Regions from separate parts of the Paenibacillus sp. FSL H8-0457 genome, predicted to be linked through region 2. Evidence: a T-box and tRNA genes for the amino acid it is inferred to sense, from the RefSeq annotation. Region 2 holds a T-box; the other regions hold tRNA genes.
The links. A T-box is a leader RNA that pairs with one kind of tRNA and senses whether it is charged. The one in region 2 lies ahead of leuS (leucine--tRNA ligase), so its partner is inferred to be a tRNA-Leu.
Positions count from the first base shown of each region.

Region 1: it encodes a tRNA-Leu, which carries the amino acid that the T-box ahead of leuS (leucine--tRNA ligase) is inferred to sense. The anticodon was not compared.
Region 3: it encodes a tRNA-Leu, which carries the amino acid that the T-box ahead of leuS (leucine--tRNA ligase) is inferred to sense. The anticodon was not compared.
Region 4: it encodes a tRNA-Leu, which carries the amino acid that the T-box ahead of leuS (leucine--tRNA ligase) is inferred to sense. The anticodon was not compared.

Region 1 is NZ_CP150293.1:5,264,025-5,271,266, forward strand. It holds gene MHI43_RS23530 (helix-turn-helix transcriptional regulator) at 1-95, shown strand, start outside; gene MHI43_RS23535 (hypothetical protein) at 266-457, shown strand; gene MHI43_RS23540 (hypothetical protein) at 558-1,283, opposite strand; tRNA gene MHI43_RS23545 (tRNA-Leu) at 1,468-1,551, opposite strand; gene MHI43_RS23550 (copper amine oxidase N-terminal domain-containing protein) at 1,686-2,666, opposite strand; gene MHI43_RS23555 (lysoplasmalogenase) at 2,944-3,627, shown strand; gene MHI43_RS23560 (MgtC/SapB family protein) at 3,753-4,466, opposite strand; gene MHI43_RS23565 (glycerol-3-phosphate responsive antiterminator) at 4,509-5,114, opposite strand; gene MHI43_RS23570 (HAD-IIA family hydrolase) at 5,185-5,994, opposite strand; gene MHI43_RS23575 (glycerol-3-phosphate dehydrogenase/oxidase) at 6,320-7,242, opposite strand, start outside.
Region 2 is NZ_CP150293.1:2,000,644-2,007,885, forward strand. It holds gene MHI43_RS08635 (sugar phosphate isomerase/epimerase) at 1-182, shown strand, start outside; gene MHI43_RS08640 (Gfo/Idh/MocA family oxidoreductase) at 208-1,377, shown strand; gene MHI43_RS08645 (Gfo/Idh/MocA family oxidoreductase) at 1,402-2,475, shown strand; gene MHI43_RS08650 (AraC family transcriptional regulator) at 2,560-3,441, shown strand; T-box leader at 3,482-3,742, shown strand; gene leuS (leucine--tRNA ligase) at 3,832-6,273, shown strand; gene comER (late competence protein ComER) at 6,254-7,096, opposite strand.
Region 3 is NZ_CP150293.1:5,169,962-5,177,203, forward strand. It holds gene MHI43_RS23090 (methyl-accepting chemotaxis protein) at 1-1,318, shown strand, start outside; gene MHI43_RS23095 (divergent polysaccharide deacetylase family protein) at 1,492-2,373, opposite strand; tRNA gene MHI43_RS23100 (tRNA-Leu) at 2,700-2,783, opposite strand; gene MHI43_RS23105 (hypothetical protein) at 2,962-3,381, shown strand; gene MHI43_RS23110 (carboxymuconolactone decarboxylase family protein) at 3,465-3,794, opposite strand; gene MHI43_RS23115 (hypothetical protein) at 3,865-4,083, opposite strand; gene MHI43_RS23120 (hypothetical protein) at 4,202-4,531, opposite strand; gene MHI43_RS23125 (xanthine phosphoribosyltransferase) at 4,744-5,313, opposite strand; gene MHI43_RS23130 (membrane protein) at 5,567-6,613, shown strand; gene MHI43_RS23135 (AAA family ATPase) at 6,662-7,242, opposite strand, start outside.
Region 4 is NZ_CP150293.1:5,920,622-5,927,863, reverse strand. It holds gene MHI43_RS26505 (alpha/beta hydrolase-fold protein) at 1-980, shown strand, start outside; gene MHI43_RS26500 (hypothetical protein) at 1,079-1,705, opposite strand; gene MHI43_RS26495 (helix-turn-helix transcriptional regulator) at 1,898-2,263, shown strand; tRNA gene MHI43_RS26490 (tRNA-Leu) at 2,366-2,448, shown strand; gene MHI43_RS26485 (organic hydroperoxide resistance protein) at 2,635-3,054, shown strand; gene MHI43_RS26480 (zinc ribbon domain-containing protein) at 3,187-3,429, shown strand; gene MHI43_RS26475 (hypothetical protein) at 3,519-3,794, shown strand; gene MHI43_RS26470 (thiol-disulfide oxidoreductase DCC family protein) at 3,880-4,305, shown strand; gene MHI43_RS26465 (FixH family protein) at 4,317-4,793, opposite strand; gene MHI43_RS26460 (PepSY domain-containing protein) at 4,834-6,246, opposite strand; gene MHI43_RS26455 (thermonuclease family protein) at 6,330-7,190, opposite strand.

The sequences.
Region 1 (7,242 bases), 3.3 Mb from region 2:
CTTCAGCAGCATTCCAGGAGAAAGCGGAACAGTTCTTTCGAATCCCTAAGTCTGTGTTATTCGCAGATTGCGCACTGAAGCAAGAGTCCCGATAAAACTACCGTTAAACCAATAACCATACTTATGATCTGACACAATTGCTCTGCTTGCCGGACTCCATTCGGCCAAGCCGGGCTTATTTTGTGTCATGGCATAGTTTGAGGTTTTCAGGGAATACAAGTAACATCGGGCATACGAAAGCATCCAGGAATGAGGTGACTGACGAATGAAGCTGCGTCAGAAGGAAATTGGCGCTTCACTGGGATTGCTGGCTGGAACGACCATGGGAAGCGGCATCGGATTCCTGCTCGGATGGCACTCCTACAATCTGATGGCCCTGGTATCCCTCTTCGGTTTTTTCGGAATTGCAGCCGGTATTTGGGCAGGCTCCCGAAGAATATTCAAAGAGCTCCCTTAAAAACCATGCGAGGCTCGTCGTTCTGCCTGATTCTTGATGAACATTTAGGCATAAGCTCAAAAAAAGCAGGCCGGTAATTTTCCGGTCTGCTTTGTTATGATTAGTTATGGGTCTTCGTCTCGTTTATAACGTACAATTTCCCAGGCTTAACGCCATCGTTTTTGAAATGTTGAACGACTCCGTCAGTGGCGGCTCTTTGGTCATGGCCTCGGGTGGTCGTATCCGGCATATCCTGAATGCTCCAGGTCTTGCCTCCGTCCTCGGTTTTGGCTTGACCGCTGAATCCCGTTTCGGGCGAGATAAAATGGAGAAAGCCGGCATTCGGCGTGCTTCCTATCCGGTTCCATGTTTCTCCGCCATCCGTCGTACGGTACAGATCGTTATTCTCCATCACGGTCCAGGCCTGCTTTCCGTTCAGCGCAAAGATTTGGCGTACTGTGCCCTTCGGCTGAGCTTGAACCTCCCATTCCGTGCCTCCGTCATCACTAAAAGCAATCCAGCCTTCTCCGCCGATCCAGCCTGAGTTATGATTAACGAGCCGGACTGCCGTCACATCCGATAAATCCACATCGGGTTCGGCCGCTGGATCTTCTTGCGTGTCTGCTGCGGAACCGTTTCCTGCGCTGCCATCCGTATGGCCTGAGGTTTCATCCGTGCCGGAAGGCGGCGCTGCCTGAGGAATATCTCCCTTGGGGGAATTCGCCGATGCTTCAGTCGGCAAAGGCCCGGCCCCATTCCCTTTATCCGATGACTGGCATCCGACAGCTACGCTGACTGCGATCAACATCATCAGCATAAAGCCCATCCTGTTTCGAGGTTTTATCATGCGATCACACCCCTTATGTTCTAAAATACCAACCGTAACGGCTATTTACGCTATTCGTCCCATTCCATCACCCTCATACGGAACGGTACCTCCTATTCAGTATAACGCGATTTCCACATGAAGAGGAACGAAAAAAGCTGTTTTCCAAGTGAATTCCACTTGAAAAACAGCTTTGCTTCATAGATGCGGTCGAGAGGACTCGAACCTCCACGGGGGTAAGCCCACACGGACCTGAACCGTGCGCGTCTGCCAATTCCGCCACGACCGCATATTATGTAAGTCGTGATCGTGTTGATCACCGTAATTAAGAGTATATTACGCCCCAAGCTAAAAAGCAAGCATTTATTCAAAAAAAATGTCGAAACCATCATTTCATCATGGTTTCGACTAATCAGGCCAGTCTCAGATCGTCCATTGATCATGTATGATGCCGGACAATACCCAACGATCCTCATACCGCTCAAACACTAGCCGCAGGCTTTCCCAGTCCATGCCCGCATAATTAGGATCAACTCCATCATAATAATACTCCACGATGCCGGCCTCTCTGTACTGGCTGCTGGCATTGTTCACCGTATTTCCTTCGCTCTTCGATTGGTTGTATCCGATCCACGGCGCCTTCGCAAAGTCCAGCGAATATATGAATTTCTTGTAATAGTCATCAAAAGTCATCGAAATCGGTTCTCCGCTGCCGTCAAACTCACCCCATCGGTAGACGGCGTCGTTGTTCAATCCCTGCCGCACCTGCTGCTTGCTGAGCGTTACGTCCTTCCGCCGGTCGACATGAGCATACGGTGAGAAGGTGATTCCGTCTGGATGAGCAAGCTCGGCCAGCTTCTCAAACTCCTTGTTTTTCAAGAACGCGATCGCTTCATCACTGATTTTGGATAGGGCGGCTTCTGCCTCTTTCGGCGTGAGCAGCGGATAAATCATAGCTTCTTTTGCCTTGTTATCCCAGGCAACCTTGCCTCCAAGCCCTTCAGCCGAGAAACGGAGCGGGATGTAAACCCGTCCCTCCCTGAGAAGAGGCGGAGCATCCAAGGTCACGACCTTGCCGTCTTTCATGGCACGGGTATGCCCAACGGTATAACTCGTTGTATGTTTGCCATTGCTCACGACCGCCGTCCGATCGGCTTGATTCCAACGCACTTCGGCACCCATTGCTGCCGAAATGCCGCGGAATGGCACCATCACCCTCCCTTGATGAATAAAAGCTGGCGAATCCAGCAGCAATTTGCCGCCATTCACCCTAACTTCAATAGGTTGGTCTGAAGATGTGCCCGAAGCCCAAACTTCTTCTCCTCCGAACTGGAAAACGGCGATCCCAATCGCTGCCGCCATGAAACCGGCCAGCAGCTTTTTCACTGCTTGACGTTTCTTCATCACGAACTCTCCCTCCTTCAGCTCAGTTCACTATTCCTTTCTCCATTTCATTATAAAACATCTATTACCCATAGACCCATCCCTAAAGCAATTGCTGCCGGTTACTCCGTACAGGCCACTGGATATGCCCTCCCCTCACGCTCCAGGTCCGCTATGGCTAACCCCCCATTATATTCACTCAACATCCCCTTTACGTCGAGAATCAGGAAAGAGGAATTGGGGCGCTGAGGAAGAATTGTCTAAGCATGAGATTACATTTCTTACGGGGGGAATTGATTTGAAACGATATGCGCTGCCGTTGTTTATCCTGATCATGAGTCTGCTTTACATTTTCTTCATTCCTTCCGAGCCCTTGCTAATCAAACTGCTGTTCAAGCTCATCCCCATGTGGCTCATCATCCTGTTTGCATATCGGCAATTCCCGCCCCGTGCCACGAAAGTTCACTATCTTCTGTTATCGGGACTGTTCTTCTGCATGATCGGTGACGGTACGCTGATCTGGTTTGTCGTCGGCCTTACCTTTTTTCTGATCGGTCACCTGTTCTATACGGCCGGCTTTCTGGGACAATGGCGATATTCGCTTCCCCGCCTCCTCAGCATTGTTCCGATTGCGGCCTATTCGGTCTGGATGGGCATTCAATTGGTGACCTCTCTCAACTCAAACGGGGAGCAGGCTTTGATATTTCCCGTCATCGCTTATATTGCGGTCATCTCGACCATGCTCTGGACCTCCGTCATGACCGGAAACCGGTTAGCCATGCTTGGAAGTCTGCTCTTTGTCATCTCGGACTCGATCCTGTCCTGGAACATGTTTGTTTCCGATATCCTTTATTCGAACGTATGGATCATGACCACGTATTATGCAGCCCAGTTTCTGATAGCCAGAAGCATCTCGGCTTTTAACTGGACGAAAGCGCGGAACAGGGGCGACTCGTCACTCAATGCTTCCGCCATCCATTAGAAAACCAAAAAAAGCCGAGTCCGGGTTCCCCCGGGCTCAGCTTTTACAGGACATTTCACCGCTTCATGTTCCATGATATGTCGGTCCATAACTCCCCTATCAAGCAACGAAGCAACGCCGAGTCCTTAATCACGCCAGTTCATGCGAACCTGCTTAATCCCCTCTACCTGCCACAACTGCTCGAACAATCCGTTAATTCCCTTGCTGTTGAACGAGTATACCCGGAATTCCATTGTGACCTTGGTCGAATCGTCTTCCGTCGTGTCATTGTTCACGATCATGCCTTCCACCGTCATATTGGCCTTTTGCAGCAATTCCGTAATTGTGCTCACATGTACCGGACGGTCACCCGCCTCGATGATAATCTTTAAGCTGCCGGACTTTTTGATAAAGAGAAACCTCGATTCCAATTTATTCAGCACCAGCGTGCTGACCAGAACGATCGCTGTCGTGATGATCGCAGGCCAGTAAAAACCGGAGCCCACGCTTAAACCGATAGCCGCTGCCACCCATAAAGTGGCGGCCGTGGTCAGACCTGAAATGATATGATTGGAACGACGCAATATGGCTCCGGCACCAAGAAAACCGATACCGCTTACAACTTGTGCTGCCAGCCGGGCAGGATCAAACCTCGCATTGGGATGATTGATCAGTGCAGAATCAAACCCGTAGATGGAAGTCAGCATAATCAGCGTCGATCCGACGGCTACCAAGAGATGGGTTTTTAACCCGGCCTGCTTATTCCGGCGTTCCCGCTCCCAACCGATCAAACCACCGAGCAATGCAGCGAACAGCAGCCGCATCAGCATGGTCTCCGTATCCAGTTGAAACACATCCATTCCTAATCTCCACCCATCTTCATCTTGTAAGGCGGCTCTTCGTTATGCCATATGTTCATCCTGCCAGCGCCATAACTCTTTGCTGGAGGTGGATATGCCGATTACACCGCTCTTTAGAGCCGTATCAAAATCCTCCAAATCGATCATGAGCCCCCCTGCAATGACAGGCACGTCCACCTCTGCGCGAATACGTTCCATAATCCGCTGGCACACCATGCCCGGGAGCACTTCAATGGCATCGGGATTGGAGGCCTTAATCATCTTGATCCCGTTGTCCAGGGAGACGGAGTCAAATACGAACAGACGCTGAACCGTTAACAAGCCCAGCTTCTTTGCTTCCACAATCGCCGTGTTTTTTGTCGTGACAATCCCGTCGATGCCAACCTTCTCAGCCAAGTACTTAACTCCCGTCTTATCTTTGCCGATCCCTTCAATCAGATCAAAATGCACAAACGAAAGCTTGCCTGCCTCGCGAATCTCCTCGACGATCGATTCAATGATAAAAATATCGGTCTTGAGAATAAATACGATGTTCGATTCGGTCGCTAACACGGCAGGAAGTTCATCCGCATTCATTAATGAAGTAATAATGGGTTTACGCTTCAAGCAATACGAAATTCGTTGTGCACCTTCAACACTGGTTTTCATGTCTTCACCTCGTTGCCGCCGCAACCTCTCCAATTCTCCCGTTGCCCCGGCATATTTTTGTAGATACTCGTCATTGTGCTTCGTTTGCCTGCTGCAAGGCAGTACCGCTGAGATAAATATCGTGAACCGAATTCAGCACATAGGTGGGCTTCACGCTGCTGTCCATCAGATCCTCCTTGGTCGACACCCCGGTCAGCACCAAAGCCGTGCTCATTCCCGCCTGATTGCCCATCTTGATATCCGTCTCCAGCCGATCCCCCGACATCAGGCAATCTTCGGCCTTCACTCCCAAAATATCAAGAGCCGTCAATGCCGTCAAGACGGAGGGTTTGCCCATGACCGTCGTAATGGTAATGCCGGCAGTGCCTTCGATGGCACCAATCATGCCGCCGCAATCCGGAACATCACCGCCAGGCATCGGACATGTTCGATCCGGGTGGGTAGCAATAACCTCAGCGCCCCCCTTGATCGCCTGATATGCAAAATCCAGATGACGGTAGTGAAAATCCCGATCCCACGATACGACCACGACGTCGGTTTCCTCCGGGGATGAGGCGAATCGTATCCCATTGTCCAGGAGCTCATCCTTCAATATATCCTCGCCAATGACGTACACTTTTGCGTCCGGATGATGCTTCTGAAGATAATGAATCGTAACAAGCGCGGGATTCAGAATATGATTCAATTCAACCTGAATGCCAAGCTTCGCTAATTTCTTTAAATAATTCTCCCTAGAGTCTATCGTTTTGTTGGTCAAAAACAACAGCCTCTTATCCAGTCCCTGCAAGTAATGAATGGTCTCCACGGCACCGTCGATGGCCTCGGCCCCAAGATAAATCGTTCCGTCCAAATCAAAAATATACCCTGCAAAATGATCCATACTTCGTTCTCCTCTGCATGTTCAATCTGTAATTTCGCCTGCAAACGTCATGGGACAGGTCTGGTCAAATATCTCTGTTATATCTCCAGCCCCTGTCCGTAAGGTATACATATGACAGCGCCATGTCCTTTAGTCCCTGGACCGGCGGTTCCTTGCGGATACAAAAAAATGAGAAGCGCTTTGCATGGAAGAAACCTTCATTCATGACAAATGAAAGATTCTCGTTATGCAAAGGGCTTCTCATCATCTCTGCCCGCTCTATAACTTTATATGGTTATACTACATCCACATTTTACATTTGACAAGATCATCATGATGATAAACCTTATCGGTTCATCGCCGACACGGCCGATGGATGCCCGGCTTCTTCTTCGGAGACCGTTTCATTGACGTGTTCCCGATCCGTCGGAGCTGCAGCCAGCTCCATTCTGCTGCCTTCCGCCACTCCCCATGCCGCTTGCAATTGGTCCTGCAGCAGTTCCCATTGCCTGTCGACTTCCTCATGATCCCACTCTAAGTATTCTCCCATCAAGCTCATGACGGAAGCAATGACTCGCTCGGTTTTGGGCCGGTCGAATAACATCCAGCCTGTTCTTCTTAACAGAAAATCCACGGCACTCATCGTCATTTCGCATTCGATGGAATACTCGATTTCGGCACGCAGCAATCTAAATCCGACAGCTTCTGTTTTGTCGGAAGCAGCCTTGATCCGTTTAAACAGTTCAAGGGTATCGGTACCATACCTGGTCATAAGGCTCCTCACGTCATCGTGCCTGATGCCGAGGGATTCGCCCTGTTTAATAAGCTTCTCCTGAGCTTCCGCATAGGTGAGTCCGTTCAGGTCTCCTCCGCTTATCGGAACCCGATCCGTCGTACAGGGAGGATAGATGGTGCCATCGGCGTCCTGAAGCTGTCTGGCAGCAAGGTTAACGACCTTTTCGGCCATTCTCCGGAATCCGGTCAGCTTTCCGCCCGCAATCGTGATCAACCCGGAATCGGATATAAACAACTCATCTTTTCGCGATATTTCCGAAGGACCTTTTCCTTCCTCGCGAACGAGCGGCCGCAGTCCCGCCCATCCGGATTCGATATCGCTTGGCTTCAGCCCTGCTTCCGGAAACGCATGATTGACCGCATCGATGAGATAGCGCCGGTCTTCCTCGGTAATGCCGGGCGTCTCAATCGACCCTTTATAGACTGTATCAGTCGTTCCGATATACGTCTTGCCCTCCCGCGGAATGGCAAAAA
Region 2 (7,242 bases):
AATGGGTCTCGCTTGACCAAGGGGCCGTCCCATGGAAGCAGGTCATTCAGGATTTGCAGTCGGTCGGCTATGAAGGTTACTACGGAATCGAGGATTTTAGCGGGACGTTTGAATCCAGGGAGATGCTGCTTCGTTTTGCCGAGCAGATGAACATGTGGGCAGACCATAAACAAAGCGTATAGGACACTTATGAAGGAGGCGATAGATATGGAACAGGTAAGAGTAGGGGTTATCGGACTGGGGATGGGTTTTTCGCATGCCAAATCGCTTGCCGCGGGGCGGATTGCGGGGGCGCGGCTTAGCGCCATATGCGACCTCAACCCGGCCAAGCAGGAAGAAGCGAGGGCTACGCTCCCTTCGGACGTGAAAATTTGGAGTGACACGGACGCTATGATCTCTTCGGGAGAGATCGATGCGGTGATTATTGCAACGCCCCATTATGCCCATCCTCAAGTGGCCATCGCGTGCCTGAACCAAGGACTCCACGTCCTGATTGAGAAGCCGGCGGGCGTGTATACGAAGCAGGTGCGGGAAATGAACCGCGCGGCCGAAGCAAGCGGCAAAGTGTTCTCGATCATGTACAATCAGCGCTGCAATCCGCTGTATAAAAAGCTTAGAGAGCTCATCGCGGCCGGCGAGCTCGGCGAGGTGCGGCGGATGAATTGGATCGTCACGAATTGGTACCGCTCACAGAGTTATTACGATTCAGGCGGGTGGCGCGCTACCTGGGCGGGAGAAGGCGGAGGCGTCCTGATTAACCAATCTCCGCACCAGCTGGATCTGTGGCAGTGGACAACCGGCATGATGCCGAAAAGAATCCGCGCATTTTGTTCGTTCGGCAAGTACCGGAACATTGAAGTGGAAGACGACGTGACGGCTTATGCGGAATACGAGAACGGCGCCACGGCCGTCTTCATTACGACAACGGGGGAAGCGCCGGGCACGAATCGGTATGAAGTGACGGGAGACCGCGGTAAAATCGTCATCGAGGACGGCAAGCTTACCTTCTGGCGTCTCCGGGTGCCTGAACCGGAGTTCAATCAGCAGTATACCGGGGGCTTCGGCGAACCGGAATGCTGGAAATGCGAGGTGCCGATTTCGGGGGACAATCCGCAGCATAACGGCATCATCCAGAACTTTGCGGACGCCATTTTGCACGGAACGCCATTGATTGCGCCGGGCGAAGAGGGAATCCACGGATTGACCCTGTCCAATGCCATGCATTTGTCCACCTGGACCGACAATTGGGTCGACCTGCCGTTGGACGAAGATCTGTATTACGAGATGCTGCAAGAACGGATAGCGAATTCGTCCACCCGGAAAACGGTCAAGGAGATCGGGCCGGTGGATATGAGCAAGACGTTTGGCGCTTATTAAATTACAATCGGGGAGGCTCTTGGTATGGACCGCAGCAATGGAATGCTCTATGCGCCGGTGGGCAAGGCCCAGCCGGTGTGCAAGCCCGGAGAATTTATTTTTGCAGCCATGTCGCTGGAGCATGGCCATATATACGGCATGTGCAACGGCTTGATTGAGGCCGGGGCGACGCTGAAGTGGGTGTATGACCCAGACCCCGCCAAGGTTGCTGCTTTTTGCAAGGCATACCCGGAGGCAGCCGTGGCTTCCTCCGAGGCCCAGGTGCTGGAAGATGCCGAAGTTCATCTGGTGGCGGCTGCCGCCATTCCTTCGGAGAGATGCGAGCTTGGCCTGAAGGTCATGTCGCACGGCAAGGATTATTTCACGGATAAAACGCCGTTCACCACGCTGGAGCAGGTGAACGCTGCACGCGCGAAAGCCGCGGAGACGGGCAAGAAATACATGGTCTATTACAGTGAACGGCTGCATGTGGAGAGTGCCGTCCATGCCGGGAAGCTGATTCAGGACGGGGCGATCGGGCGAGTGGTGCAAGTGATGGGAACCGGACCGCACCGTTTGAATGCGTCCTCCCGCCCGGACTGGTTTTTCCGTCATCAACAGTACGGGGGCATCCTGTGTGACATCGGCTCCCACCAGATCGAACAATTTTTGTTTTATGCGGGATGCCGCGATGCCAAGGTGCTCAGCAGCAAGGTGGGCAATTATGCGAATCCGGAATACCCCGAGCTGGAGGATTTCGGAGATGCAACGCTGGTGGGAGACAATGGAGCCACCAATTATTTCCGCGTCGATTGGCTGACGCCCGGAGGACTTGGCACTTGGGGCGACGGCAGAACCTTTATTCTGGGAACGGAAGGATACATCGAGCTTCGCAAATACATCGATATCGCAAGGCATCCGCAGGGGGATCATCTGTACTTGGTTAACGGTGAAGGAGAGTTTCATATGGAACTCCAGGGGAAAGTGGGCTATCCGTTTTTCGGGGAGCTTATCCTGGACTGCCTGGAACGCACGGAACATGCCATGTCCCAGGAGCATGCCTTCAAGGCCGGAGAATTGTGCGTGATTGCCCAAAATGAAGCCGTGCGCATTCCCTAAAATCATTTATAATAGAGAAAACCCCGTTACGTTGAGGGTTGGGGGTTAGACGACTCCAAAATCGCTAAAGGGGCGATTCTCTAAATGACCTCATCTGTCGATATGATGCCAGGCTTTGACCGCATGCAGCTTCAAGCGCCGTTCGATCTGACCTATTACAATGAACAGCCGCTGTCGGGAGGGCAGTTTCACTCGCATGCTTTTTATGAAATTTATTATTTCCATGAGGGACGCTGCACGTATTTGATCGGCGATTCCGTGTTCACCCTGAAACCGGGGGATCTGCTCCTGATGAACGGGCTTACGCTGCACTGTCCGAACGTTGAACCCGATTCCAGATATGTCAGGAGCATTCTGCATTTTGATCCGGCCTGGATCTGCAGGGGGCTTTCGGAGACGGCCAAATCGATATTGCTGGACCCCTTCGAAACGCTGCGGAATCATCGCATGACGCTGACGGGGGAGAACCGGGAAGAATTCGAAGGGATGCTGGCCGATATACACCGCTTGTCGTCCTCCACGGCCGGCTTTCGCCAAGAGCGGATGACCCTTCGAATCCAGGAGATGATGTACGTCATCGCCGACTGGTGCCAGGCCGCCGTGCAGGATCACGACTCGATCTCGGAGAAGGAGCGGCATGTCCAGCATGTCGTGTCGTTTGTCGAGGAAAATTATATGCTGGATCTGACGCTGGAGGGAATCGCCCGCGACATGCATATCACGAAACACTATTTATCCTCCTTATTCAAGGAAGTAACCGGAACGACGGTGTTCAAATATGTGTATCACCGGCGGATCAACCAGGCAAAAATCATGCTCAGGCTCCACCCCCATCTGAGCATAACGGAGATCAGCCAGGCGTCCGGTTTCAAGCATTTGGCCCATTTCAGCCGGATGTTCAAGGCCATGGTCGGGACCACGCCGGAACATTACCGCAAAAGCGGAGAAGAGCTTTCGTTGACTTGATCGCGCTTTTTGGGTATAATAGCCACATTAAAACGGTAATATGAACGCGATGATGAGGATCAATCGTTCCAATTTCGATCATGCAGAGAGCCGGTGTCTGGTGAAAACCGGTTGACGATAGGGATGAACTCGCCTCGGAGCAATGGTGTTAACCCGGCCGTCGGAGGGCTGTATTCCGGCAGAATCGGCCGATGAAGCATCGTCGTCTTATCCGCGATAAGGATGCAAAGGGAGCGAAAGGCAAAGCATGCCTTTGGCTAACTAGGGTGGTACCACGGGAATCAAACCTCTCGTCCCTAGCGATCAACGCTATGGATGATGAGGTTTTTTTGTTTTTTTGGGCAATGGCGCAGGCCTTGCCTCTCGACTGTGAAGGAGGAGCAATGAAGTATGACGGACAATCAACCAACCGGCCACGGCTACCAGCCGCAGGCCATCGAACCGAAGTGGCAGCAATACTGGGATGAGAACAAAACCTTTAAAACGGAAGAAACCTCGTCCAAACCGAAATTTTACGCGCTGGATATGTTTCCGTACCCATCGGGCGCAGGCCTGCACGTAGGTCACCCGGAGGGGTACACGGCAACGGACATCGTGTCCCGCTACAAGCGGATGCGCGGATACAACGTGCTTCACCCGATGGGATGGGACGCCTTCGGCCTGCCGGCAGAGCAGTATGCGATGGACACGGGCAAACATCCGCGGGAGTTCACCGTGCAGAATATCGATACGTTCCGCCGCCAGATCAAATCCCTCGGGTTCTCGTATGACTGGGACCGCGAGATCAGCACCACCGATCCGGAATATTACAAATGGACGCAGTGGATCTTTATCCAGCTCTATAAACGCGGCTTGGCCTATGTGGCCGAGGTTCCGGTGAACTGGTGCGAAGCGCTCGGCACCGTGCTGGCGAACGAAGAGGTCATCGACGGCAAGAGCGAACGCGGAGGCCATCCGGTCGTACGCAAGCCGATGCGCCAATGGATCCTGCGCATTACCGAATATGCGGATCGCCTGCTGGAGGATCTGGACGAGCTGGACTGGAGCGAAAGCCTGAAGGATATGCAGCGCAACTGGATCGGCAAATCCACGGGCGCCGAGGTCCGTTTTGACATCGAAGGGTATGATGGTCATCTGGAGGTGTTCACCACTCGTCCGGATACGCTGTTCGGGGCAAGCTACTGCGTCCTGGCACCGGAGCATGACCTCGTGGACAAAATTGCGACAGCCGATCAGCGTGAAGCGGTGAAGGCTTATCAGGATCAGGCAGCACGTAAAAGCGACCTGGAGCGGACGGATCTGGCCAAGGATAAAACCGGCGTATTCACGGGCGCGTATGCCGTCAATCCGGTAAACGGCGCCAAGGTACCGATCTGGATCGCGGATTACGTGCTTGCCGGCTACGGCACCGGTGCCATTATGGCGGTTCCGGGACATGACAGCCGGGACTGGGAGTTTGCGAAGCAATTCGGTCTTCCGATCATTGAAGTCGTTCAAGGCGGAAACGTCGAGGAGGAAGCATATACCGGCACCGGCGCGCACGTGAATTCCGGCTTCCTGAACGGGCTGGATAATGAAGCGGCTATTCAGGCGATGAATGAATGGCTGGAGAAAGAGGGCAAGGGCAAGAAGAAGGTAACCTACCGTCTGCGCGACTGGCTGTTCAGCCGTCAACGCTATTGGGGCGAGCCGATTCCGATTCTGCATCTGGAAGACGGAACGATGAAGACCGTGCCGGAAGATCAGCTTCCATTGCTTCTGCCGGATGTGGACCAGATTAAACCGTCCGGAACCGGCGAATCGCCGCTGGCCAACGTTACGGAGTGGGTGGAGACGGTTGATCCCGAAACGGGCATGAAAGCCCGCCGCGAAACCAATACGATGCCGCAATGGGCCGGCAGCTGCTGGTACTACCTGCGTTACATCGATCCGGATAACCATGACGAACTGTGCTCCAAGGAGAAACAGAAGGAATGGCTGCCGGTTGACCTGTACATCGGCGGCGTGGAGCATGCTGTGCTGCACTTGCTGTATGCGCGCTTCTGGCACAAAGTATTGTATGACCTGGGCGTCGTCGATACGAAGGAGCCTTTCCAGAAGCTGGTCAATCAGGGCATGATCTTGGGGAACAACAATGAGAAAATGAGTAAATCCCGCGGCAATGTCATCAATCCGGACGATATCGTGAACGAGTATGGCGCTGACACGCTGCGCGTATACGAAATGTTCATGGGGCCGCTGGAAGCGACGAAGCCATGGAACACCAACGGCGTTGAAGGAACGCACCGCTTCCTTTCCCGCGTATGGCGTCTGTTCATCGGAGACGACGGTCAATTGAATCCTAAAATCGTGGACGGCGAGGGTACGGACGAATTCAAACGCACGCTGCACAAAACGATTAAGAAAGTGACCGACGACTTTGAGCATCTGCGCTTTAACACAGCGATCAGCCAGTTGATGATATTCATCAACGAGGGGTACAAGAGCGAAGTGCTTCCTCGCAAGGCGATGGAGAACTTCGTCCAACTGCTTTCCCCGCTTGCCCCTCACCTGGCTGAAGAGCTGTGGAGCCGTTTAGGCTACACGGAGAGCGTAACTTACGTGCCATGGCCTGAGTTTGACGAGGCTTGGACCGTAGAGGCAGAAGTCGAGATCGTGGTGCAAGTCAACGGCAAAATCGTGGAACGCGCCAAAATCGCGAAAGACATGGACCAAGAAGCCATGCAACAACATAGCCTCTCCCTTCCAAATGTCAAGCAGGCGCTGGAAGGCAAGAGTATTCGCAAAATCATTGCCGTACCGGGTAAACTGGTCAATATCGTGGCCGGTTAATCGTAAAACCGAAGGCAGCATCCAGTTTGGCCAAATCCTCCTCATACTTGTCGTGTGTGGTTTGGATCAATTGGTAGAACAACCCGTTCAGGTTCGATTCCAGCAGTGCCAGAGCCTGGGCCGTGATGCCTCCGGGAACCGCCACCCGCTTTTGCAGCTCTTCGGGGGAGAAGCCCTCCTCCGTTAGCAGCTTGCCGGTGCCAAGCAGCATTTCGCCGGCTAGTGCATTGAGGGACCTGCGGTCGATTCCGGTCATTTCAACGGCAGCGTCGATCCATTTTTCCATGAATAAACTTAAAAAAGCAGGCCCGCAGCTGGAGAAATCGGAAGTGATTCGCGTGTGCGATTCCAGTATCTTGAGCGGCCTGCTGATATAAGACAGGAGGCTTTCTATAAGCTGCCTGTCTTCTTCTTTTATTCGGGAACCATACATGCATAACGATGCTCCGCCTCCGGTGATGTTAGTGATGCTCGGTATGATTTTCGCTACCTTGCAGGGCAGCGATGATTCCAGATGGATCAGTTGGACCGGACTTGTGATGGATATGGCGATTTGCCGGGTTTCGAGCCGATCCTTGATTTCGCCGATGACCGCTTTGAATTCCAACGGCTTGATACATAAAAATAGCAGGTCGCTTTGAGAAGCCGTCTCCGTGTTACAGCTGCATACCGTCAGACCGGGATGACGTTTTGCCAGCTGCAGCGGCTTTTCAGGGCTTCGGTTGCTGACCCGAATCTGCTCAGGCAGGAGTGCGCCCGATTGAATGAAGGCATCGATCAACAGACTACCCATGCTGCCCGTACCGATAAAACCGACCTTCATGTGTATGTTCCCTCCTTTCGCGCTTTACGGCAGAAATGTACCGTCCTTACGTCTAATGTATGCGGGGAAGATGCCGATTCATGACGGTTTTTCATGCGATTCCGGTGGGGAAGCCGAAGATTATTCCAGAGTTTGTACGAATTGAA
Region 3 (7,242 bases), 3.2 Mb from region 2:
TCCGGTGATCGGCAAAGGTGTGACGTTCCGCCTGCCCCATTGTCCGGATGTTTGGGGGATGATGTGCGAAGGGGATCTCGAAGAGGTTTACCGTATTCGCGGCATTCGCTTCAGACATGCCAAGCTCCATGGCTTGTCTACCCTTATCTCGAGCCTCCTGACGGCTGGCATTGTTTTTATTACGGCTGTTTATTTATCTCCGGCATTTGCAGCCATGGCGGGAGGGTTAGCCTGCTTGGTCACCGGCCTTCTCACCTCTTCCCTGGTCGGCCATAAAGAAATTGGACGAATCGCGGATCGTCTACGCAGCCTCAACCGCTTCATCCGCATGAATGCCGAAGGCAGCGGAGATCTGACGCAGCGGCTGGACCCCCGCCAATTCGATCAGGATGAAACGCGCGAATTAGCCAAATGGATCAACAATATGATCGATTCGCTGGAAAGCATCATGATGCAGGTGAAGTTGACGGCAGGCGATGTTTCTTCCAGCCAACAGGTAATGAACGACACTACCGCCGTCACCGTTACTTCCGCACAGCGTGTCAGCAGCAACATTAGCGAGATGATCCGCAGCATGCGCAGCCAGCTGCAGGATATCGATGCCGTGAAGGACAGCGCGGAACGGATGCGGGAGACGCTCCGCCAGCTGGAACGGCAAGCAAATGAGCAGATTGATGTGGCCAAGAATGAAGTCGTCCGGATCGGAGACAAGATGTCTCATATTTCTGCGAAAGTCGAGGAAACCAATCAGACCATCCGCACGTTCATGGGAACCGTTCAGGAAGTTACAGGCGTGCTGCACGCGATCGAACAAATATCCTCCCAAACCCATTTGCTGGCCCTGAATGCTTCCATTGAAGCGGCACGGGTCGGAGAACACGGACAAGGTTTTGCCGTCGTTGCAACCGAAATCCGCAAGCTGTCCGAACTGACCAGACAGTCCACGGAAGAGGTCCACCGGATTATCGGCCATATCTATCAGGACGCCCAGCACGCCGTTCTATCGATGAAGGAAGGGACCCGGGTCGTGGAAGAAGGAAACCTGCTGGTTTCTGCGGCTTCCGAGCTGCTTGCCGCCGCAGCCGAAGACGATCTGCGCAAGCACCAGGCCGTAGATGAAGTGGTTCAGCTGATGGAGAAAATCGCTTCGGTCAGCAAGGAGAACCGAAAGATTTCCAAGGATGTGGAGAGCAAAGTGCAGGAGCTGTCGCAGGAAATCGAAAGCGTAAGGTACACCTCAGGCAATGTCGAAGCCATAGCGAAATCGATGCAGCAGCTGGTAGGTCAATTCAAACTCACCGATGCCCGCATCCGATAATATAGCGCAACATATAATCAGCCTTCCAAGCATGAAACTCGGAATCACCGGGACTCTTGCGCGGAAGGCCGTTCGTTTTATATTAAATACCCGGTCTCGGCTGATCTTAACGTTTGGACCCTCCACCGGTCTCGTCACTCGATTCCGGACCTGTTTCTGTGCTCCAGGAAGATCTAATACGAGCGCAGCGGATCAGGCCGCCAGCTTGAGTGCTCCCTGACGAGATCGCTGATCCCGACGAACTCCACCTTTTTTTGCAGTTCCGGGATCGTGCCTTTCAGCGCCTTTGCCGTCCGGATTCCATATACGCCAACATGGCCGATTGCAATGCAGGAAGTTCTTTCTTCCGCATGCTGCGCCGCGGTCTGCAGCTGCTTGCTCACATGCTGAACGGTATGAACGTCATCCAGAAAGATATCGTTGGAGATGGACGGCATTCCCTTCTTCGCTGCCAGTTTGCCGACCACGCTGTAGTAATTCGTTTTGCTGTCGACGAAAAACAGCCCTCTCTCCCTACAAACGTCGAGCACGATGGACATGACCCGTTCATCCCCGGTAACCTTGGAGCCCATGTGATTATTAATCCCAACGGCATAAGGAACCGAATCGATTGCCTCCTCCATGCGTTTACGAATTTCCTCATCGGTGAGCGAACTTAAGATAGCACCTGGTCCGAGCCAGGAAGACCGGCCCTGCTTAGGCTCCATGGGCATATGAATAATGACGTCATGCCCTTGCTGGTGCGCGGCCTCGGCATCTTTCTTGCTCGTCGGCAAAAACGGCATCACGGCCACCGTGATTTTGACAGGCAGATTGAGCATTTCCTCGGTCCCTTTCTGATCATTGCCAAAATCATCGATAATGACAGCCAGCTTATTCGGCTTCTTTTCCTGGACGGATCTGCTGTGATCGGATTCTTCGTGCACGTTTCGAGTATCATGGTTGAACGAATCAGGAGCATTAACCACCCCCGCCCCGTACCCGATCTGTGCTCCGTTCGAGATCCCCCATACCAAACACAGCAAGATAATCGATTTTCTATATCTTTTCCGCATTGTTACGCCCCTTTCCACTCATCATCATGATAGCCTTACCTAACCGTATTGTTTGAGAAAAGCTATTCAAATATGTAATTAGAGGCATAAATGTTAATCAGGAATCCTCCGCTTCCGCAATCACCTGCAGCGCATTTCCGACGGATTGCAGAACATTGCCGGCCACCGTAAGATCGTTGGCTCTCCTATTCGTTGCGTGCCGCGGAGGTCAGCGGTAATTTCGGCCTGTGCCGCATTGGCTATCGATTGCATCGCACAGTCCCAGAGAATTCCAAAACAAAAAAGCTCGTAAACTGCAAGAACAGTTTACGAGCTTTCTCATTAGATGCGGTCGAGAGGACTCGAACCTCCACGGGGGTAAGCCCACACGGACCTGAACCGTGCGCGTCTGCCAATTCCGCCACGACCGCATGTATGTTGTCCACCTTCGAGCCAAGCTCTTATCAGCGGCGACAAGGTATATAATATCACGCTAAATAAATCGAGTCAACACTTTTTTTGAGCTTGATTAAAAACCTTGTTTTCGGTTAAAATAAGAACATAAGTTCTCATTCAATATCCATTTTCTATATAAAGGCGGTGATGTTGATGGCCATACAGGCTGTTACAACGGAAGAACGGGCGTTGATCAAGAGTTACCTGCTGCTGATGTTCATTCATAAGGTGTTTGAACGGGATTGCCGGATCATTCAGGAGAGCGGGGTATTCAAAACCCCTCAATTGTACGTAGAGGTTGTGGGAAACGGCGCCAAACGTGCTGCCGTGCTTCTTCGAGAGGTGAAGCAGGAATTCACCAAGCGGGCGATCAAGGTATATGACATCGGGCAAAGCAAGGACGGGATTCAGGCACGATATGCTTGCCGGGGGTACATTGGGTCGATGAACATTCTATGGCCATCCTTCCGTGAGGAGATGATGGATCGCATGCGAGCGTATCTCGGACTGGTTCCGCCTCAGAGCGATTCCTCCGAGCAAGCCCATCCTCCTGCCGCTGCTTTCGCGCGCTAACATCGCCGTTCCTTAAACGAAAGAATAACCGCCTCCCCGGCTGTACAAGCGCTTCGGGAGAGACGGTTATTTTTTATCACAGATCAATGAAGGTTATGCTGCACGCGGGTCAGTCCCTGCGAGAGAGCATGTCCCGCGCTGGCGGCAGACGCCACGGCTACGGCCTCCATGATCTGAGCATCCGAGGCTCCCTTGGCACGGGCTTCCTCCATATGGTAGAAGGTACACAGCTCATTGTTGGCAAACAATCCGATCCCAAGCGCGATCAGCTGCTTCGTTCTCGCATCCAGCTCGCCATCCTGAAAGCAAACGCCGGTGAACTGATGATACGCTTCTGCCATGTCCGGCATGCTCTGCTTCAAATTCTGAATTTCATTCTTGTATGCCGAGACCTTGTCATTGGACATTTCCATAACCAAAAGCACCTCTTCCCGAAAAAATAGTTTTCGAGGTTAAGTTGTCCGACGAATTCGAGTTCTATGCTTATTCTTCGACCGGGCTGACTCTTGGCTCTTTTTTGAGCTGGTAGCTGTAGCGCCGATCCAGTTTAACGACCCGCCGGTTTCTGCGGCGGATGATAACCTGCTCCGGGTCCCAGGCTACGACGAACCCTATGATATCATTGGTCTCCAGCCCATCCCGCACAACCCGGACCAGTTCGCCGGAGATCCGCAGCTCATCGAGTCTTTCATCGCTGATCATCGCCATGCCTCCTTCATCACTTACTGTGCAAAAAAAGACCTAAATGAGATCATTTAGGTCCTTTGAATGCGTTGCGATATCGACAAACATCCCGATTAAGAGATGTTCTATATACCCATTAACGCTGAGCCGGCTCGATGCTGTCATTCTTCTCGTACCAATAATCCAGCACGGTGGAAGACATGACGCGCTTCTCGATATATTCGACCTGCTGAGGCGTAAACTGTTCCTTCCATTCGAAGGAAACCTCCTCGCACAATCCGGCAATCGTCAGCAGTTCTGACCAGGCAACATAGCGTTTGTACCAGAAGAACTGAGGATGTTCAATCATATAGGGATATAGATCATCAAACTCCGTATGTTTACAATCCAAAGCACGTTCAAAATGTACCTTCGCTTCATTCAGCTTCTCAATCAAAAACGGCTCGGTTACAGGTTGTTTCCCCATGTTGCTGCCTCCTCTCTCTTGCCTACCTCTTTATTATAAGCGAAAATCACGGAGGCGAAAAGATTTAGTTGAGATTTTAGGCGGAAATCCCATTATCATTTACTTCAAATTACCATTTTTTCTCTTCGTTTAGACTAGGGTAACAACCGTTCATGACCTAAGACCCAGCCCGTGACAATCGGTCCAAGACAAGCCTAAGGAGACCCTAAGTTTTAGCTGAACGAAATCTTCCCACCTTCAAGCGACGATATGGTGACAAGCGATTCCACGTGAACATGCTGTTCGCGCAGCGTTCTCGCCCCGGCTTGGAAACTCTTTTCGATCACGACGCCAAGCCCGATTAATTCCGCCCCGGCCCGATCAATGATTTTGATCAGCCCTCTCGCGGCGTCTCCGTTTGCAATAATGTCATCGATGAAGAGCACTTTATCGCCCTCGCCGATAAACTGGCGCGACACCATGATATCCGTGACAATGCCTTTGGTGAAAGACGGCACCCGCTCGCATAAGGCGTCTGGATCGGCGAGCAGCGTTTTTTTGCGCCGGGCGAATACCATGGGGACTCCCAATTCAAGCGCTGCGGCAAAGGCAACCGATATGCCGGAGGATTCCAGCGTAACGACCTTGGTCACGCCGCTCTCTTTAAATCTCGTCGCAAATTCCCGGCCCATGTCCATAATCAATGCCGGATCAACCTGATGCGTCAGCAGGGCATCCAGCTTCAGCACCTGATCCGACAACACGACGCCTTCTTTAACAATCCGCTCCTTTAACCAATCCATCCCAAAGACCTCCCATGATTCCTTTGTCGTAAAAGTAACATATTCCTCCCTGTACGGCAAGTACAAACGGATGCTCCGTCATTTAACTTGCTAGTTCCCGTCATAATTCCTGACATAGCTTTCCGCTTGCTTGGCGCTATGCGTCCAAATCCCCTCCAGTCGAAGGCCTTGGACAGGTAGAAGTCATGTCCCGGCTCAGCCAAGCATACCTTGTACTATGCAGAACGATTAACTTTCAAGGGGGACGCGAGGCTTGCGTAATTTTATGCGTGTTTTACAGATCGCCTTTACATATATCGGAACCGTCGTTGGCGCGGGCTTTGCTACCGGCCGGGAAATCCTTCAATTCTTTACCCAGTACGGCCACTGGGCTACACTGACCATTGTGCTTACGACGGGATTGTTCATTTGGCTCGGCACGAAAATCATGACGATATCCAGGCGGATCGGAGCCAAATCCTTTGAGGATTTGAACAAATTCCTGTTTGGCGAGAAAGCCGGCGTCTGGATCAGCCTCTTCATGTTTGTCATTCTGCTCGGGGTGAACAGCATCATGCTTGCCGGTGCCGGATCTGTGTTTGTGGAGCATCTGAATTTGAGTTATCAGACCGGATTGTTTGTCACGATGATCGGGACTTTTTTTATTCTCAGAAAAGGCATCCAGTCCATCATGACGATGAACAGTCTCGTCGTGCCCATGATGCTGACCTTATCGGTGGCGGTGATCTCTCAAACGCTTCAGTCCCCGGGCGCCACCCGTTTCTTAACCTTGACCACCGATCACAGCCTGCCTTCGGTTTGGCTTGCGCCGCTGCTCTACACCGCCTTTAACCTGGTGATGGCGATGCCGGTGCTGGTCCCGCTCGGCAGCCAGACCGAAAGCGCGCGAACCGTAACCTGGGGGGGCATCATTGGAGGAACGGGCGTAGGGTTTATGCTAATGGCGGCGCATTTTGCGATGTCCGCCCATATGCCCGGCATTAGCCAATACGAGATTCCGATGGGCAGCATCGCCAACCAGCTGGGCTGGTTTGTACAGATCATCTATCTCATCCTGATCTTCCTTGAAATTTTCAGCACCTTCGTTGCCAATATTTACGGCATCACCCTGCAGGTTCAGCAGCGAACCTCGTTCTCCCCGAGAGTGATCACCCTTGGCATCATGGTGTTCTGTTATTTCTTCAGCCAGTTCGGCTTCAGCTCCCTGCTCTCTCTGCTCTATCCGATGTTCGGGGGATTGTGCCTGCTCTGGGTGCTCCGGCTTACTTTATTCGGAACACCTGAAATCAGGGGTAAATAAAAGGGCTCTCCCAAAGGTGCGTAACGCCTGCCTTTGGGGAGCCCTATCTTATGGCTGCATCGGGATGAGCCGTGCATCCGGTATGAGTTCCATCGTCTGCTCGGCGACATGTCGATGACACGTCATCATGATAACCTGCCGATTACGGGACAGTTCCGAGATAGCCCCGAGCGCATGCCGCAGCCGATCGCCGTCGAAATTAACGAACAGATCATCAAGCAGCAGCGGCAGCCCCGCCGCATGCGGCATCGATTGGATCAAACCGAGCCGCATGGCCAAATATAGCTGCTCCGCCGTTCCCCGGCTCAATCGGCTGCTCTCCACCAGCTCACCCGTCGGGCGCTCAGCCAGCAGGCTCTGGTCTCCCAAGCGCATCACAATCCGGCTGTACACACCGCCGGTCAGCATCGAGAAGAACCGGGAAGCCAGCTGCAGCACCTGCGGCTGCTTTTCTTCCTCGTACATCCGCCGCGTGCGTTTGATAAACTCGGAGGCCATCGAACGCACCGCATATTGGGACACGATTTCCCGCAGGGCGGATCGGTGCTCCTCCAGCTGCTGCAGGGCGGAATCCTGATTGCCCGCCGATTCCAGCGACTCCCTCTCCTGAAGCAGCCGCCCGCGCCGTT
Region 4 (7,242 bases), 3.2 Mb from region 2:
TGCAGCTGGCGGTAGATCCTGACGGAACCCATGATCCTATCTTTATGTCCAGAAGATTTCCGGATGCGCTGCGGTGGCTGTTCGTCGGGGAAGCAGAGGAGCAAGCATCGGCGAAGGGGCGAGCTCAACATGAGGATCCGGATTATCAGGAAAAGCACGAATCGCATAATAACCAAGATAACCAAGTAAAGGCCCCTTTGTTTTCCGTACCGGGAACGCTGACCTGGTCCATGCAGTCCGACGAGACGGGCCGCGAATACCGCATTTTCATCGCCGAGCCGATGGGACCGCCTCCTGAGGGAGGTTATCCCGTGTTATATTCGCTGGATGCCAATGCCACCTTCGGCACGCTGGCCGAAGCCATCCGCCTGCAATCCCGTACGCCGCGGGGCATTCCCTCGGCGCTCATCGTCGGCATCGGCTTTGACAGCGACAACCCTATCGTGAGCAGCGAGCGCTTCTATAACTTTACGGAATATGCCGATCCCGCTGAACTGCCTGTCCGGCCAAACGGCATGGATTGGCCGGAGACGGGCGGCGTGGAGGCGTTCCTTACCTTCATCGAGCAGCAGCTGAAGCCGGCCGTGGAGCGGCGGTATGCAGTGAACCGATCGAAGCAGGCGCTGTTCGGACACTCGCTCGGTGGATTTTTCACCTTGTATACCTTATTCACCAGACCGGATGCCTTTTCGCGGTATATTGCGGCATGTCCCTCGGTGTGGTGGAAGAATTACGCGCTGTACCAGCGATGGGAAGAGGGAAAGAACCGCTTACGACAGAGCGGGGAGCGCAAGTCACTCCGCCTGTACGTGGGGGCCGAGGAGAAACCGTCCATGGTAAAGGACGCGAGGGAACTCTATGCCCTTCTCAGAGGGCATGAAGAGGTGCTGGAGACGACCTTCAACGAAATTGAGGGTGAGGGGCATGTTTCGGTATTGCCGACCCTTATAAGCCCCCTGCTTCGTTTTGTGAACGCGTAATCAACCAAAGAATGTCTCAAGTACAAATAAGCAGCTTCGAATCCATTGATCATCGGGATATCGAAGCTGCTTATTCTGTGTTGAATGCAGACGGGACGTTAATCGGGCAATTCCGGATCATCGAGAATGGAAGAATATTTCGGGTATAGTCTGCGAATGCAATCCGGACAAATATCATGGGTAAACTCAATGGGGAGGCGGCTCTCCAAATAGCTCTCCACAGGCTCCCATTCATCCGCTTGGCGAACATATTTGCATACGGCACAGATCGGGATATGTCCTGGAAGAGGGAAGCTGTGCGCCAGCGCTTGTTCCAGCAGCAGTTCCTTGTGCTTGAACTTCGTAATATCCGTGAACGATATCATGGCTCCGTGAACACGGCTGTCCTTGTTCATCATCAAGGGCAGCACCTCGCACAGAACCCAGTTCTGCCGGTCATTCCATTCCACGGCATATTCAAAAGAATAATCAGGCAGCTTGCCCAGTATCACTTCCTTTACGGATGGCAAATCCATCTCATGGGAAAATGGATCGAATACAGAACACAAGTGCCGGGAAGTCATATCGAAAAAAGATGCTCCATGCCACCTAAAGTCAGGCGGGACACCGTATTTTTCGGCCATGGCAATGAGCGGATCGTTGATTTTGTCTATGATGCCATCCGGGGTAATGACCATCAGCCCCTTATTCAAGGAGTGCACCGCATTATTCCAGGATGTGGTCATGGTATCGTAGGGCAATTTACTCGCTCCTCGTACGGAATAGACTCATGAGTAAAAGATACGACGATCCATGAGTACTATGGTATAATTTAGGCAATATATCTTGATTATACACGTAATTAAGTCATTATGCAAGACAAAAATACGTACATAAGATATTTTTCTTTTAAAGAGAAATAGGAAGGCGGTTGTTTGATGCAGTCTATTTACCAACGAATCGAACATCTCATAGAAAGCCGGGGTATGACCAAGAAGGCGTTTTGTGAAACCCTCGGGATCAGCACAGGAAATTTTGGTGACTGGAAGAGGGGAAAAACAACGCCGAGCACGAATAAATTGATTGAGATTGCAGCATTTTTTTCCGTCAGCCTGGATTGGCTGATTATAGGAAGAGGCAGTCCGACCAGCCGTGTCAAGGAAGCCCGCGGGGAATATGAAGTAGATCCGGAATCTTTGGATCCTGCCTTAATGTCCGGTCTGGCAGAGCATGAGAAGGAATTTATCCGCGAATACATCGAGTTTTCAGCCTATCGGAAGGACAAGCGCAGCGACAAGAGCTAGCTGATGCAAAAGCCCGACCTAAGGCCCAGATTTTGGCGCTTTACTTTTGAGCAAGGGGGCAGTATAATAGGGAATGTTCGCTGCAGAACATCCCTTATACATGCGGTAGTGGTGGAATGGCAGACACGCTATCTTGAGGGGGTAGTGGGTGTATACCCGTGGAGGTTCGAGTCCTCTCTACCGCATACTTCATAAAGAAGCTGTTTATCAAGTGGAATTCCCTTTGATAAGCGGCTTTTTTTGTTATGTTCTTTGCGTGCCGGGATAATGCTCAACTATGGTGAAATGCCTTATTTATCGTTTCAAATTGTCCTGAAAGTTTAAAGAGTACATGTAGAGACCATAATAGGGCATGAAGGAGATGAACGAGCATGAAACCATTATACACAGCAGATGTTAAAGTCGTCGGAGGGCGGGAAGGCTCCGTTGAATCTACCGATGGCGTTCTCAATCACAAATTAAGCATGCCGAAAGAGCTCGGAGGTCCGGGCGGAGCCGGAACCAATCCGGAGCAGCTGTTCGCGGCCGGTTATGGCGCCTGCTATGAAAGCGCCTTGGCCAACATCGCCCGCAAGGAGGGCGTCGAGCTGAAAGATGTCGTGATCCATTCCCAGGTGTCGATCGGAAAAGACGAAGGCGCTGACGGCTTTAAGCTGGCAGTGAAGCTGAAGATCGAAATGCCGGGCATCGAACGAAGCCAGGCGGAGGATCTCGCGAAGAAAGCGCACGCGTTTTGCCCGTATTCCAAAGCAACCCGGGGCAACATTGACGTGGAGTTAAGCGTAAGCTGACGATAGAGGATTCGGATGGCTCTCTAAAATGGGGGTCATCCTTTTTTTGTCGGCTTAAGACGCTCAATATGAAACTTTTTACATGATACACCGTACTTCAGTTAAAGCTATGCATTGAAAGGGGCGCTTGGAATGCGAATAGAACAAATGATCGAAGAACGGTTTGTATGCAGCAAATGCGGAGGGAACCACTGCCAGACGAAAGAGGTCTCGATGTCGGGGGCAGGCTTGAGCAAAATGTTTGATATTCAGCACAATCATTTCCTATTTGTTTCCTGCACGAACTGCGGATATGTGGAAGTCTTCAACCCGGATATATTGGAAGGTAAAAAGAGGGGGCAGCTGGGCTCGATCCTGGATGTGTTCTTCGGTTGACATCACCCCTAAAATTCTTTAATATGACTAAGTACCAGAAAGTACAAACCAGTCATAAGGAATTTAAATAAAATAAACGGGTGATGAACATGCCATACAGACCGCAGATTGCAAATGTGACCACAGCTGGAAGCAATGAAAAGGAAGGGCTTTACGAATTCATTATCCACACGGCTGACGGAACGGATATTCGCGTATTCTATAACCGCTTCCCGGAATGGAAACTGACTGCGCTTAGCCGACTTGGGAAAGTACCTTGCCCGGTTTGTCGTAAGGATTTCATATGCAAATGCATGGAGAAATTTTCGAACGAATTCGACCAGCAGATGAGAGACGGCGAGTGGCTGAACAAAGCTGCTGAGTAATAAACCAATAAGCGTACTTGATCAAGCGTAGGAGAGGGCTCCTGCGTTTTTTCTTTTTTTATGGCGTGAAGGGAGCGAAGAAAATATGAAGGATCGTGCAACCGAAAATCATGAGGAATATGCAATTGTGCTGATTGATGGCGTGTGCCATTTGTGCCAGGGGCTGACCCAATTCATTATCAAGCGAGATCCCGCGGGTGCTTTCCGGTTCGCTTCGCTGCAATCCGAGATCGGTCAGGAGCTGTTGAGGCAGGGAGGGCTCGATGGAGATTCGCCGGAGACGATGGTGCTGATTGAACAGGGGAGGTATTACACCAGATCGACGGGAGCTCTTCGGATTGCGCGGCGTCTTCGTTTTCCTTGGCCGCTGTCGTATGTCCTGATCCTGATTCCCCCTTTCTTACGGAACCTGGTGTACCGCTGGGTGGCGAAGAACCGTTACCGGTGGTTCGGGCAATCCAGTGAATGCATGGTGCCGACGCCGGACATTCGGCGCCGGTTTCTACCCTGATTCCGCTTGTTTTAATGATGATGCTCTGCCGTGCCTTCTTGGAATGTCGGAGTTCCCGCCTCCAGGTAGGCAAGCTCGGCCGCGGACAGTTTGCCGACGGCGAACGGTTTCTGGGGAATGATGATGGAGCCGTTGTTGCCGCTGTGCAGCTTGATGAAATACAGCCCCTCTTTTTCGAAGGTTTTGGTGACCGTATACACGCCATCGCCCACCTCGACCGCATCCGTCATGGGATCCCGCAGGGAACCGTCATGGCTCCACAGCTCGTAGTGGACAAAATCCGCACCGGGCACTCTTTTGCCGTCTTGGGTAAGGATAATCTCGATGGTCTCCGGCTGTTGGACGGATAATACATCCGGGATGTTCACCTCGGCCATCAACGGGATTTCTTTTTCATACCGGTCGGCTGCCTCGGGACTGGCCGAACAAGCGCTCAGCAGCAGAACCGATAGCAGTACGGTTATAATAATACGGCCTTTTACGATCATGAAACCGCCACCCCTTATTTTTGATTGAGTCCTAAGCGAATCAGGCGTTCAGGAAAGCCTTGATCGCCGGTATCTTTCGCACGATGACAGAATCGATGATCCACACGATGATGAGGGACAAGCCCACAAGCGGGAACAGAATCCCCAAAGCGATAAACAGCAGCAGGAACAGCCTCATGCTCTTGGCGCCTGCCTCGGGCGCTTTCGGAGCCCCCAGTCCGTGATCCGGTTTTCGTTTCCACCACAAGTACAAACCGCTTACCGCAATGAGAATGATGCCTAGGCATATCAGCAAACTGAAAATCTGGTTGACGATGCCGAATTGGGTTCCTTTGTGCAGCGTAATGCCCAGGGCAACGGCTTTGCCGACGAATCCGTAATGATCATAGCGATAATCCGCCAACACCGCGCCGCTGTACTGGTCGATATGCAGGGTGGCTTCGTCCTGCGCTTTCGGCGGATAGGCCGACAACGTATACACCCCGTCCGCTTGCTGCGGGATGCTGATGGTGTAACTCGGATGCATTCCCTCGCTTCGGGCTACGTACATGACGTCTTCAATCGGAAGCGGCATAAAGTCGGAGATGGTGGAGTTGGGAACCTCCAGATTTTCGGCCGCCCAAGGCACCTCTGCCACTTCCTTCGTCTGTACCACATGGGAGGACGGCGCACTGCCCGACCAGATGGAAGGAGGATAGCCGGCACCGGTATTGGTTGCCACGGTTTGGAAATTGCTGCCCCACAGGCCTGACCAGGGTAATCCGGTCATGACGAGAAACAGCATGCCTGCCGCGATCCAGAATGCGGGAACGGCATGCAGGTCCCGGCGAAGAATCTGCTTGCCCTTGCCGAGCCTCGGATACAGGATCCCTGCGAGGCTTCTTTTCTTTTTGCTTTTGTTTTTATTTTTCGGGAACCATAAAAACAAACCGGTGATGATGAGCACGATCGCCCAGCAGGCGGCAAGCTCCACGATCCGGTCCCCGATGGTCCCGACCATCAGCTCGCCGTGGAACTCCTCGATTTTGTCCATGACTCGGTATTTGTCTTTCAACTCGCCCATCTTTTCTCCCGTATAGGGGTCCATGAAGACGGTTATGGATTCGCTGCCCGAGGTCAGACTGATTTCCGTGGAGCGGGAATCCGACTCGCCGGGGCGGTATTTCGTGATGGTAGCGTCAGGGTAGAGCTCTTTCACTTGTCCGACCAGCTTGCTGGGCGTTACCCGTTCGGCTTGTGGGGTTACCGTGTAGTAGTCCCGATATAACGCTTGTTCAATCTGGGGCTTAAATAAGTAAACGGAGCCGGTTACAGCCAGGATGATCAGAAAAGGAGCGAAAATGATGCCGGCATAGAAATGCCATCTCCAGACGGTTTTGTACAGTGCGGCAGAACTTGGATTTGCTGATTGATTTTCATTGGGTTTGGCTGCCGGCGTTTTCTTTTTCCCCATGGCTCGTGGCTCCTTTTCAAATACGGCTAAAATTTATATATGATGAACATATGCGTTCATTTCATATGCAATCAGGTTCATAGCTACTTAAGCGGTGCCCGGAAACCGGCTTGCTCGGCTTCTTCCTCGCTGCAGAACCACTGCTCCTGCTTCGTGCGCTCATAGTACGGGGATTGGGGCGTATGATAGATTTTCTCGCCCTTGGAGTTGATGTTGCCTTTAATGTCGCAGGCTTGCTTGGACGGTTGGGATTTCTCGGTAGTCGCTTGGGTTGCTGTGGTGTCATGGTTGTTGTTCTTATTCGTATCGTCCTGTTCCTCGGGATGGAATCCGTCTTCCTGGGCGTAGTTCTCTACGCTCCATATGCCGAGCCCCTTGTCCCGGCTGATCCGCTGCAAATCATCGAATTTGTCCACATAGCGCGTGTTGGGCGGATAGATGTAGGCGACGCGGGCCAGTCCTTCTTCAAGCAGCGATTCCTGGACCATTTTCCCGTCGGCATACACGTAAGCGAGCAGCCTGGAGTATTTATCCCGGTTCGGACCGATATCGAACTCCAATTCAAGCCGATCGGCTTGCTCCACGAGCTCCTTCGTAAAAGCCTTGGCCTCGGGCCCGAACGGCTGGACGCCCAGTTTCGGATGGTTTGTCTCGGGCGTGTCGACCAGCAGCATGCGAACATTCTCTTTTTTGCCTTCGAACATGACGCTGATGGTGTCGCCGTCAACGGCTTTGACCAATTCCACGGCAACCCGCGGCAGGTTCAGATCATCGGTGGGATAAGTCGTCTGCTTGGCATTCGTTGTGCCGGCGTCTGTCTCGGCTTCGGATGTACGGGTCGCTGCGGTTTCTTCGTTCGATGTCGCCGGGGACATCAGAGGCTGGCTGCAGCCGGATAATAACAGCAGGGCGGTTAGAAACGCGGCTAGTAAACGTTTGTTCATGGATGTCACTCTCCAAGCTTGGAAGTATTAGTTTAGATGGTTTAGGAGTTTA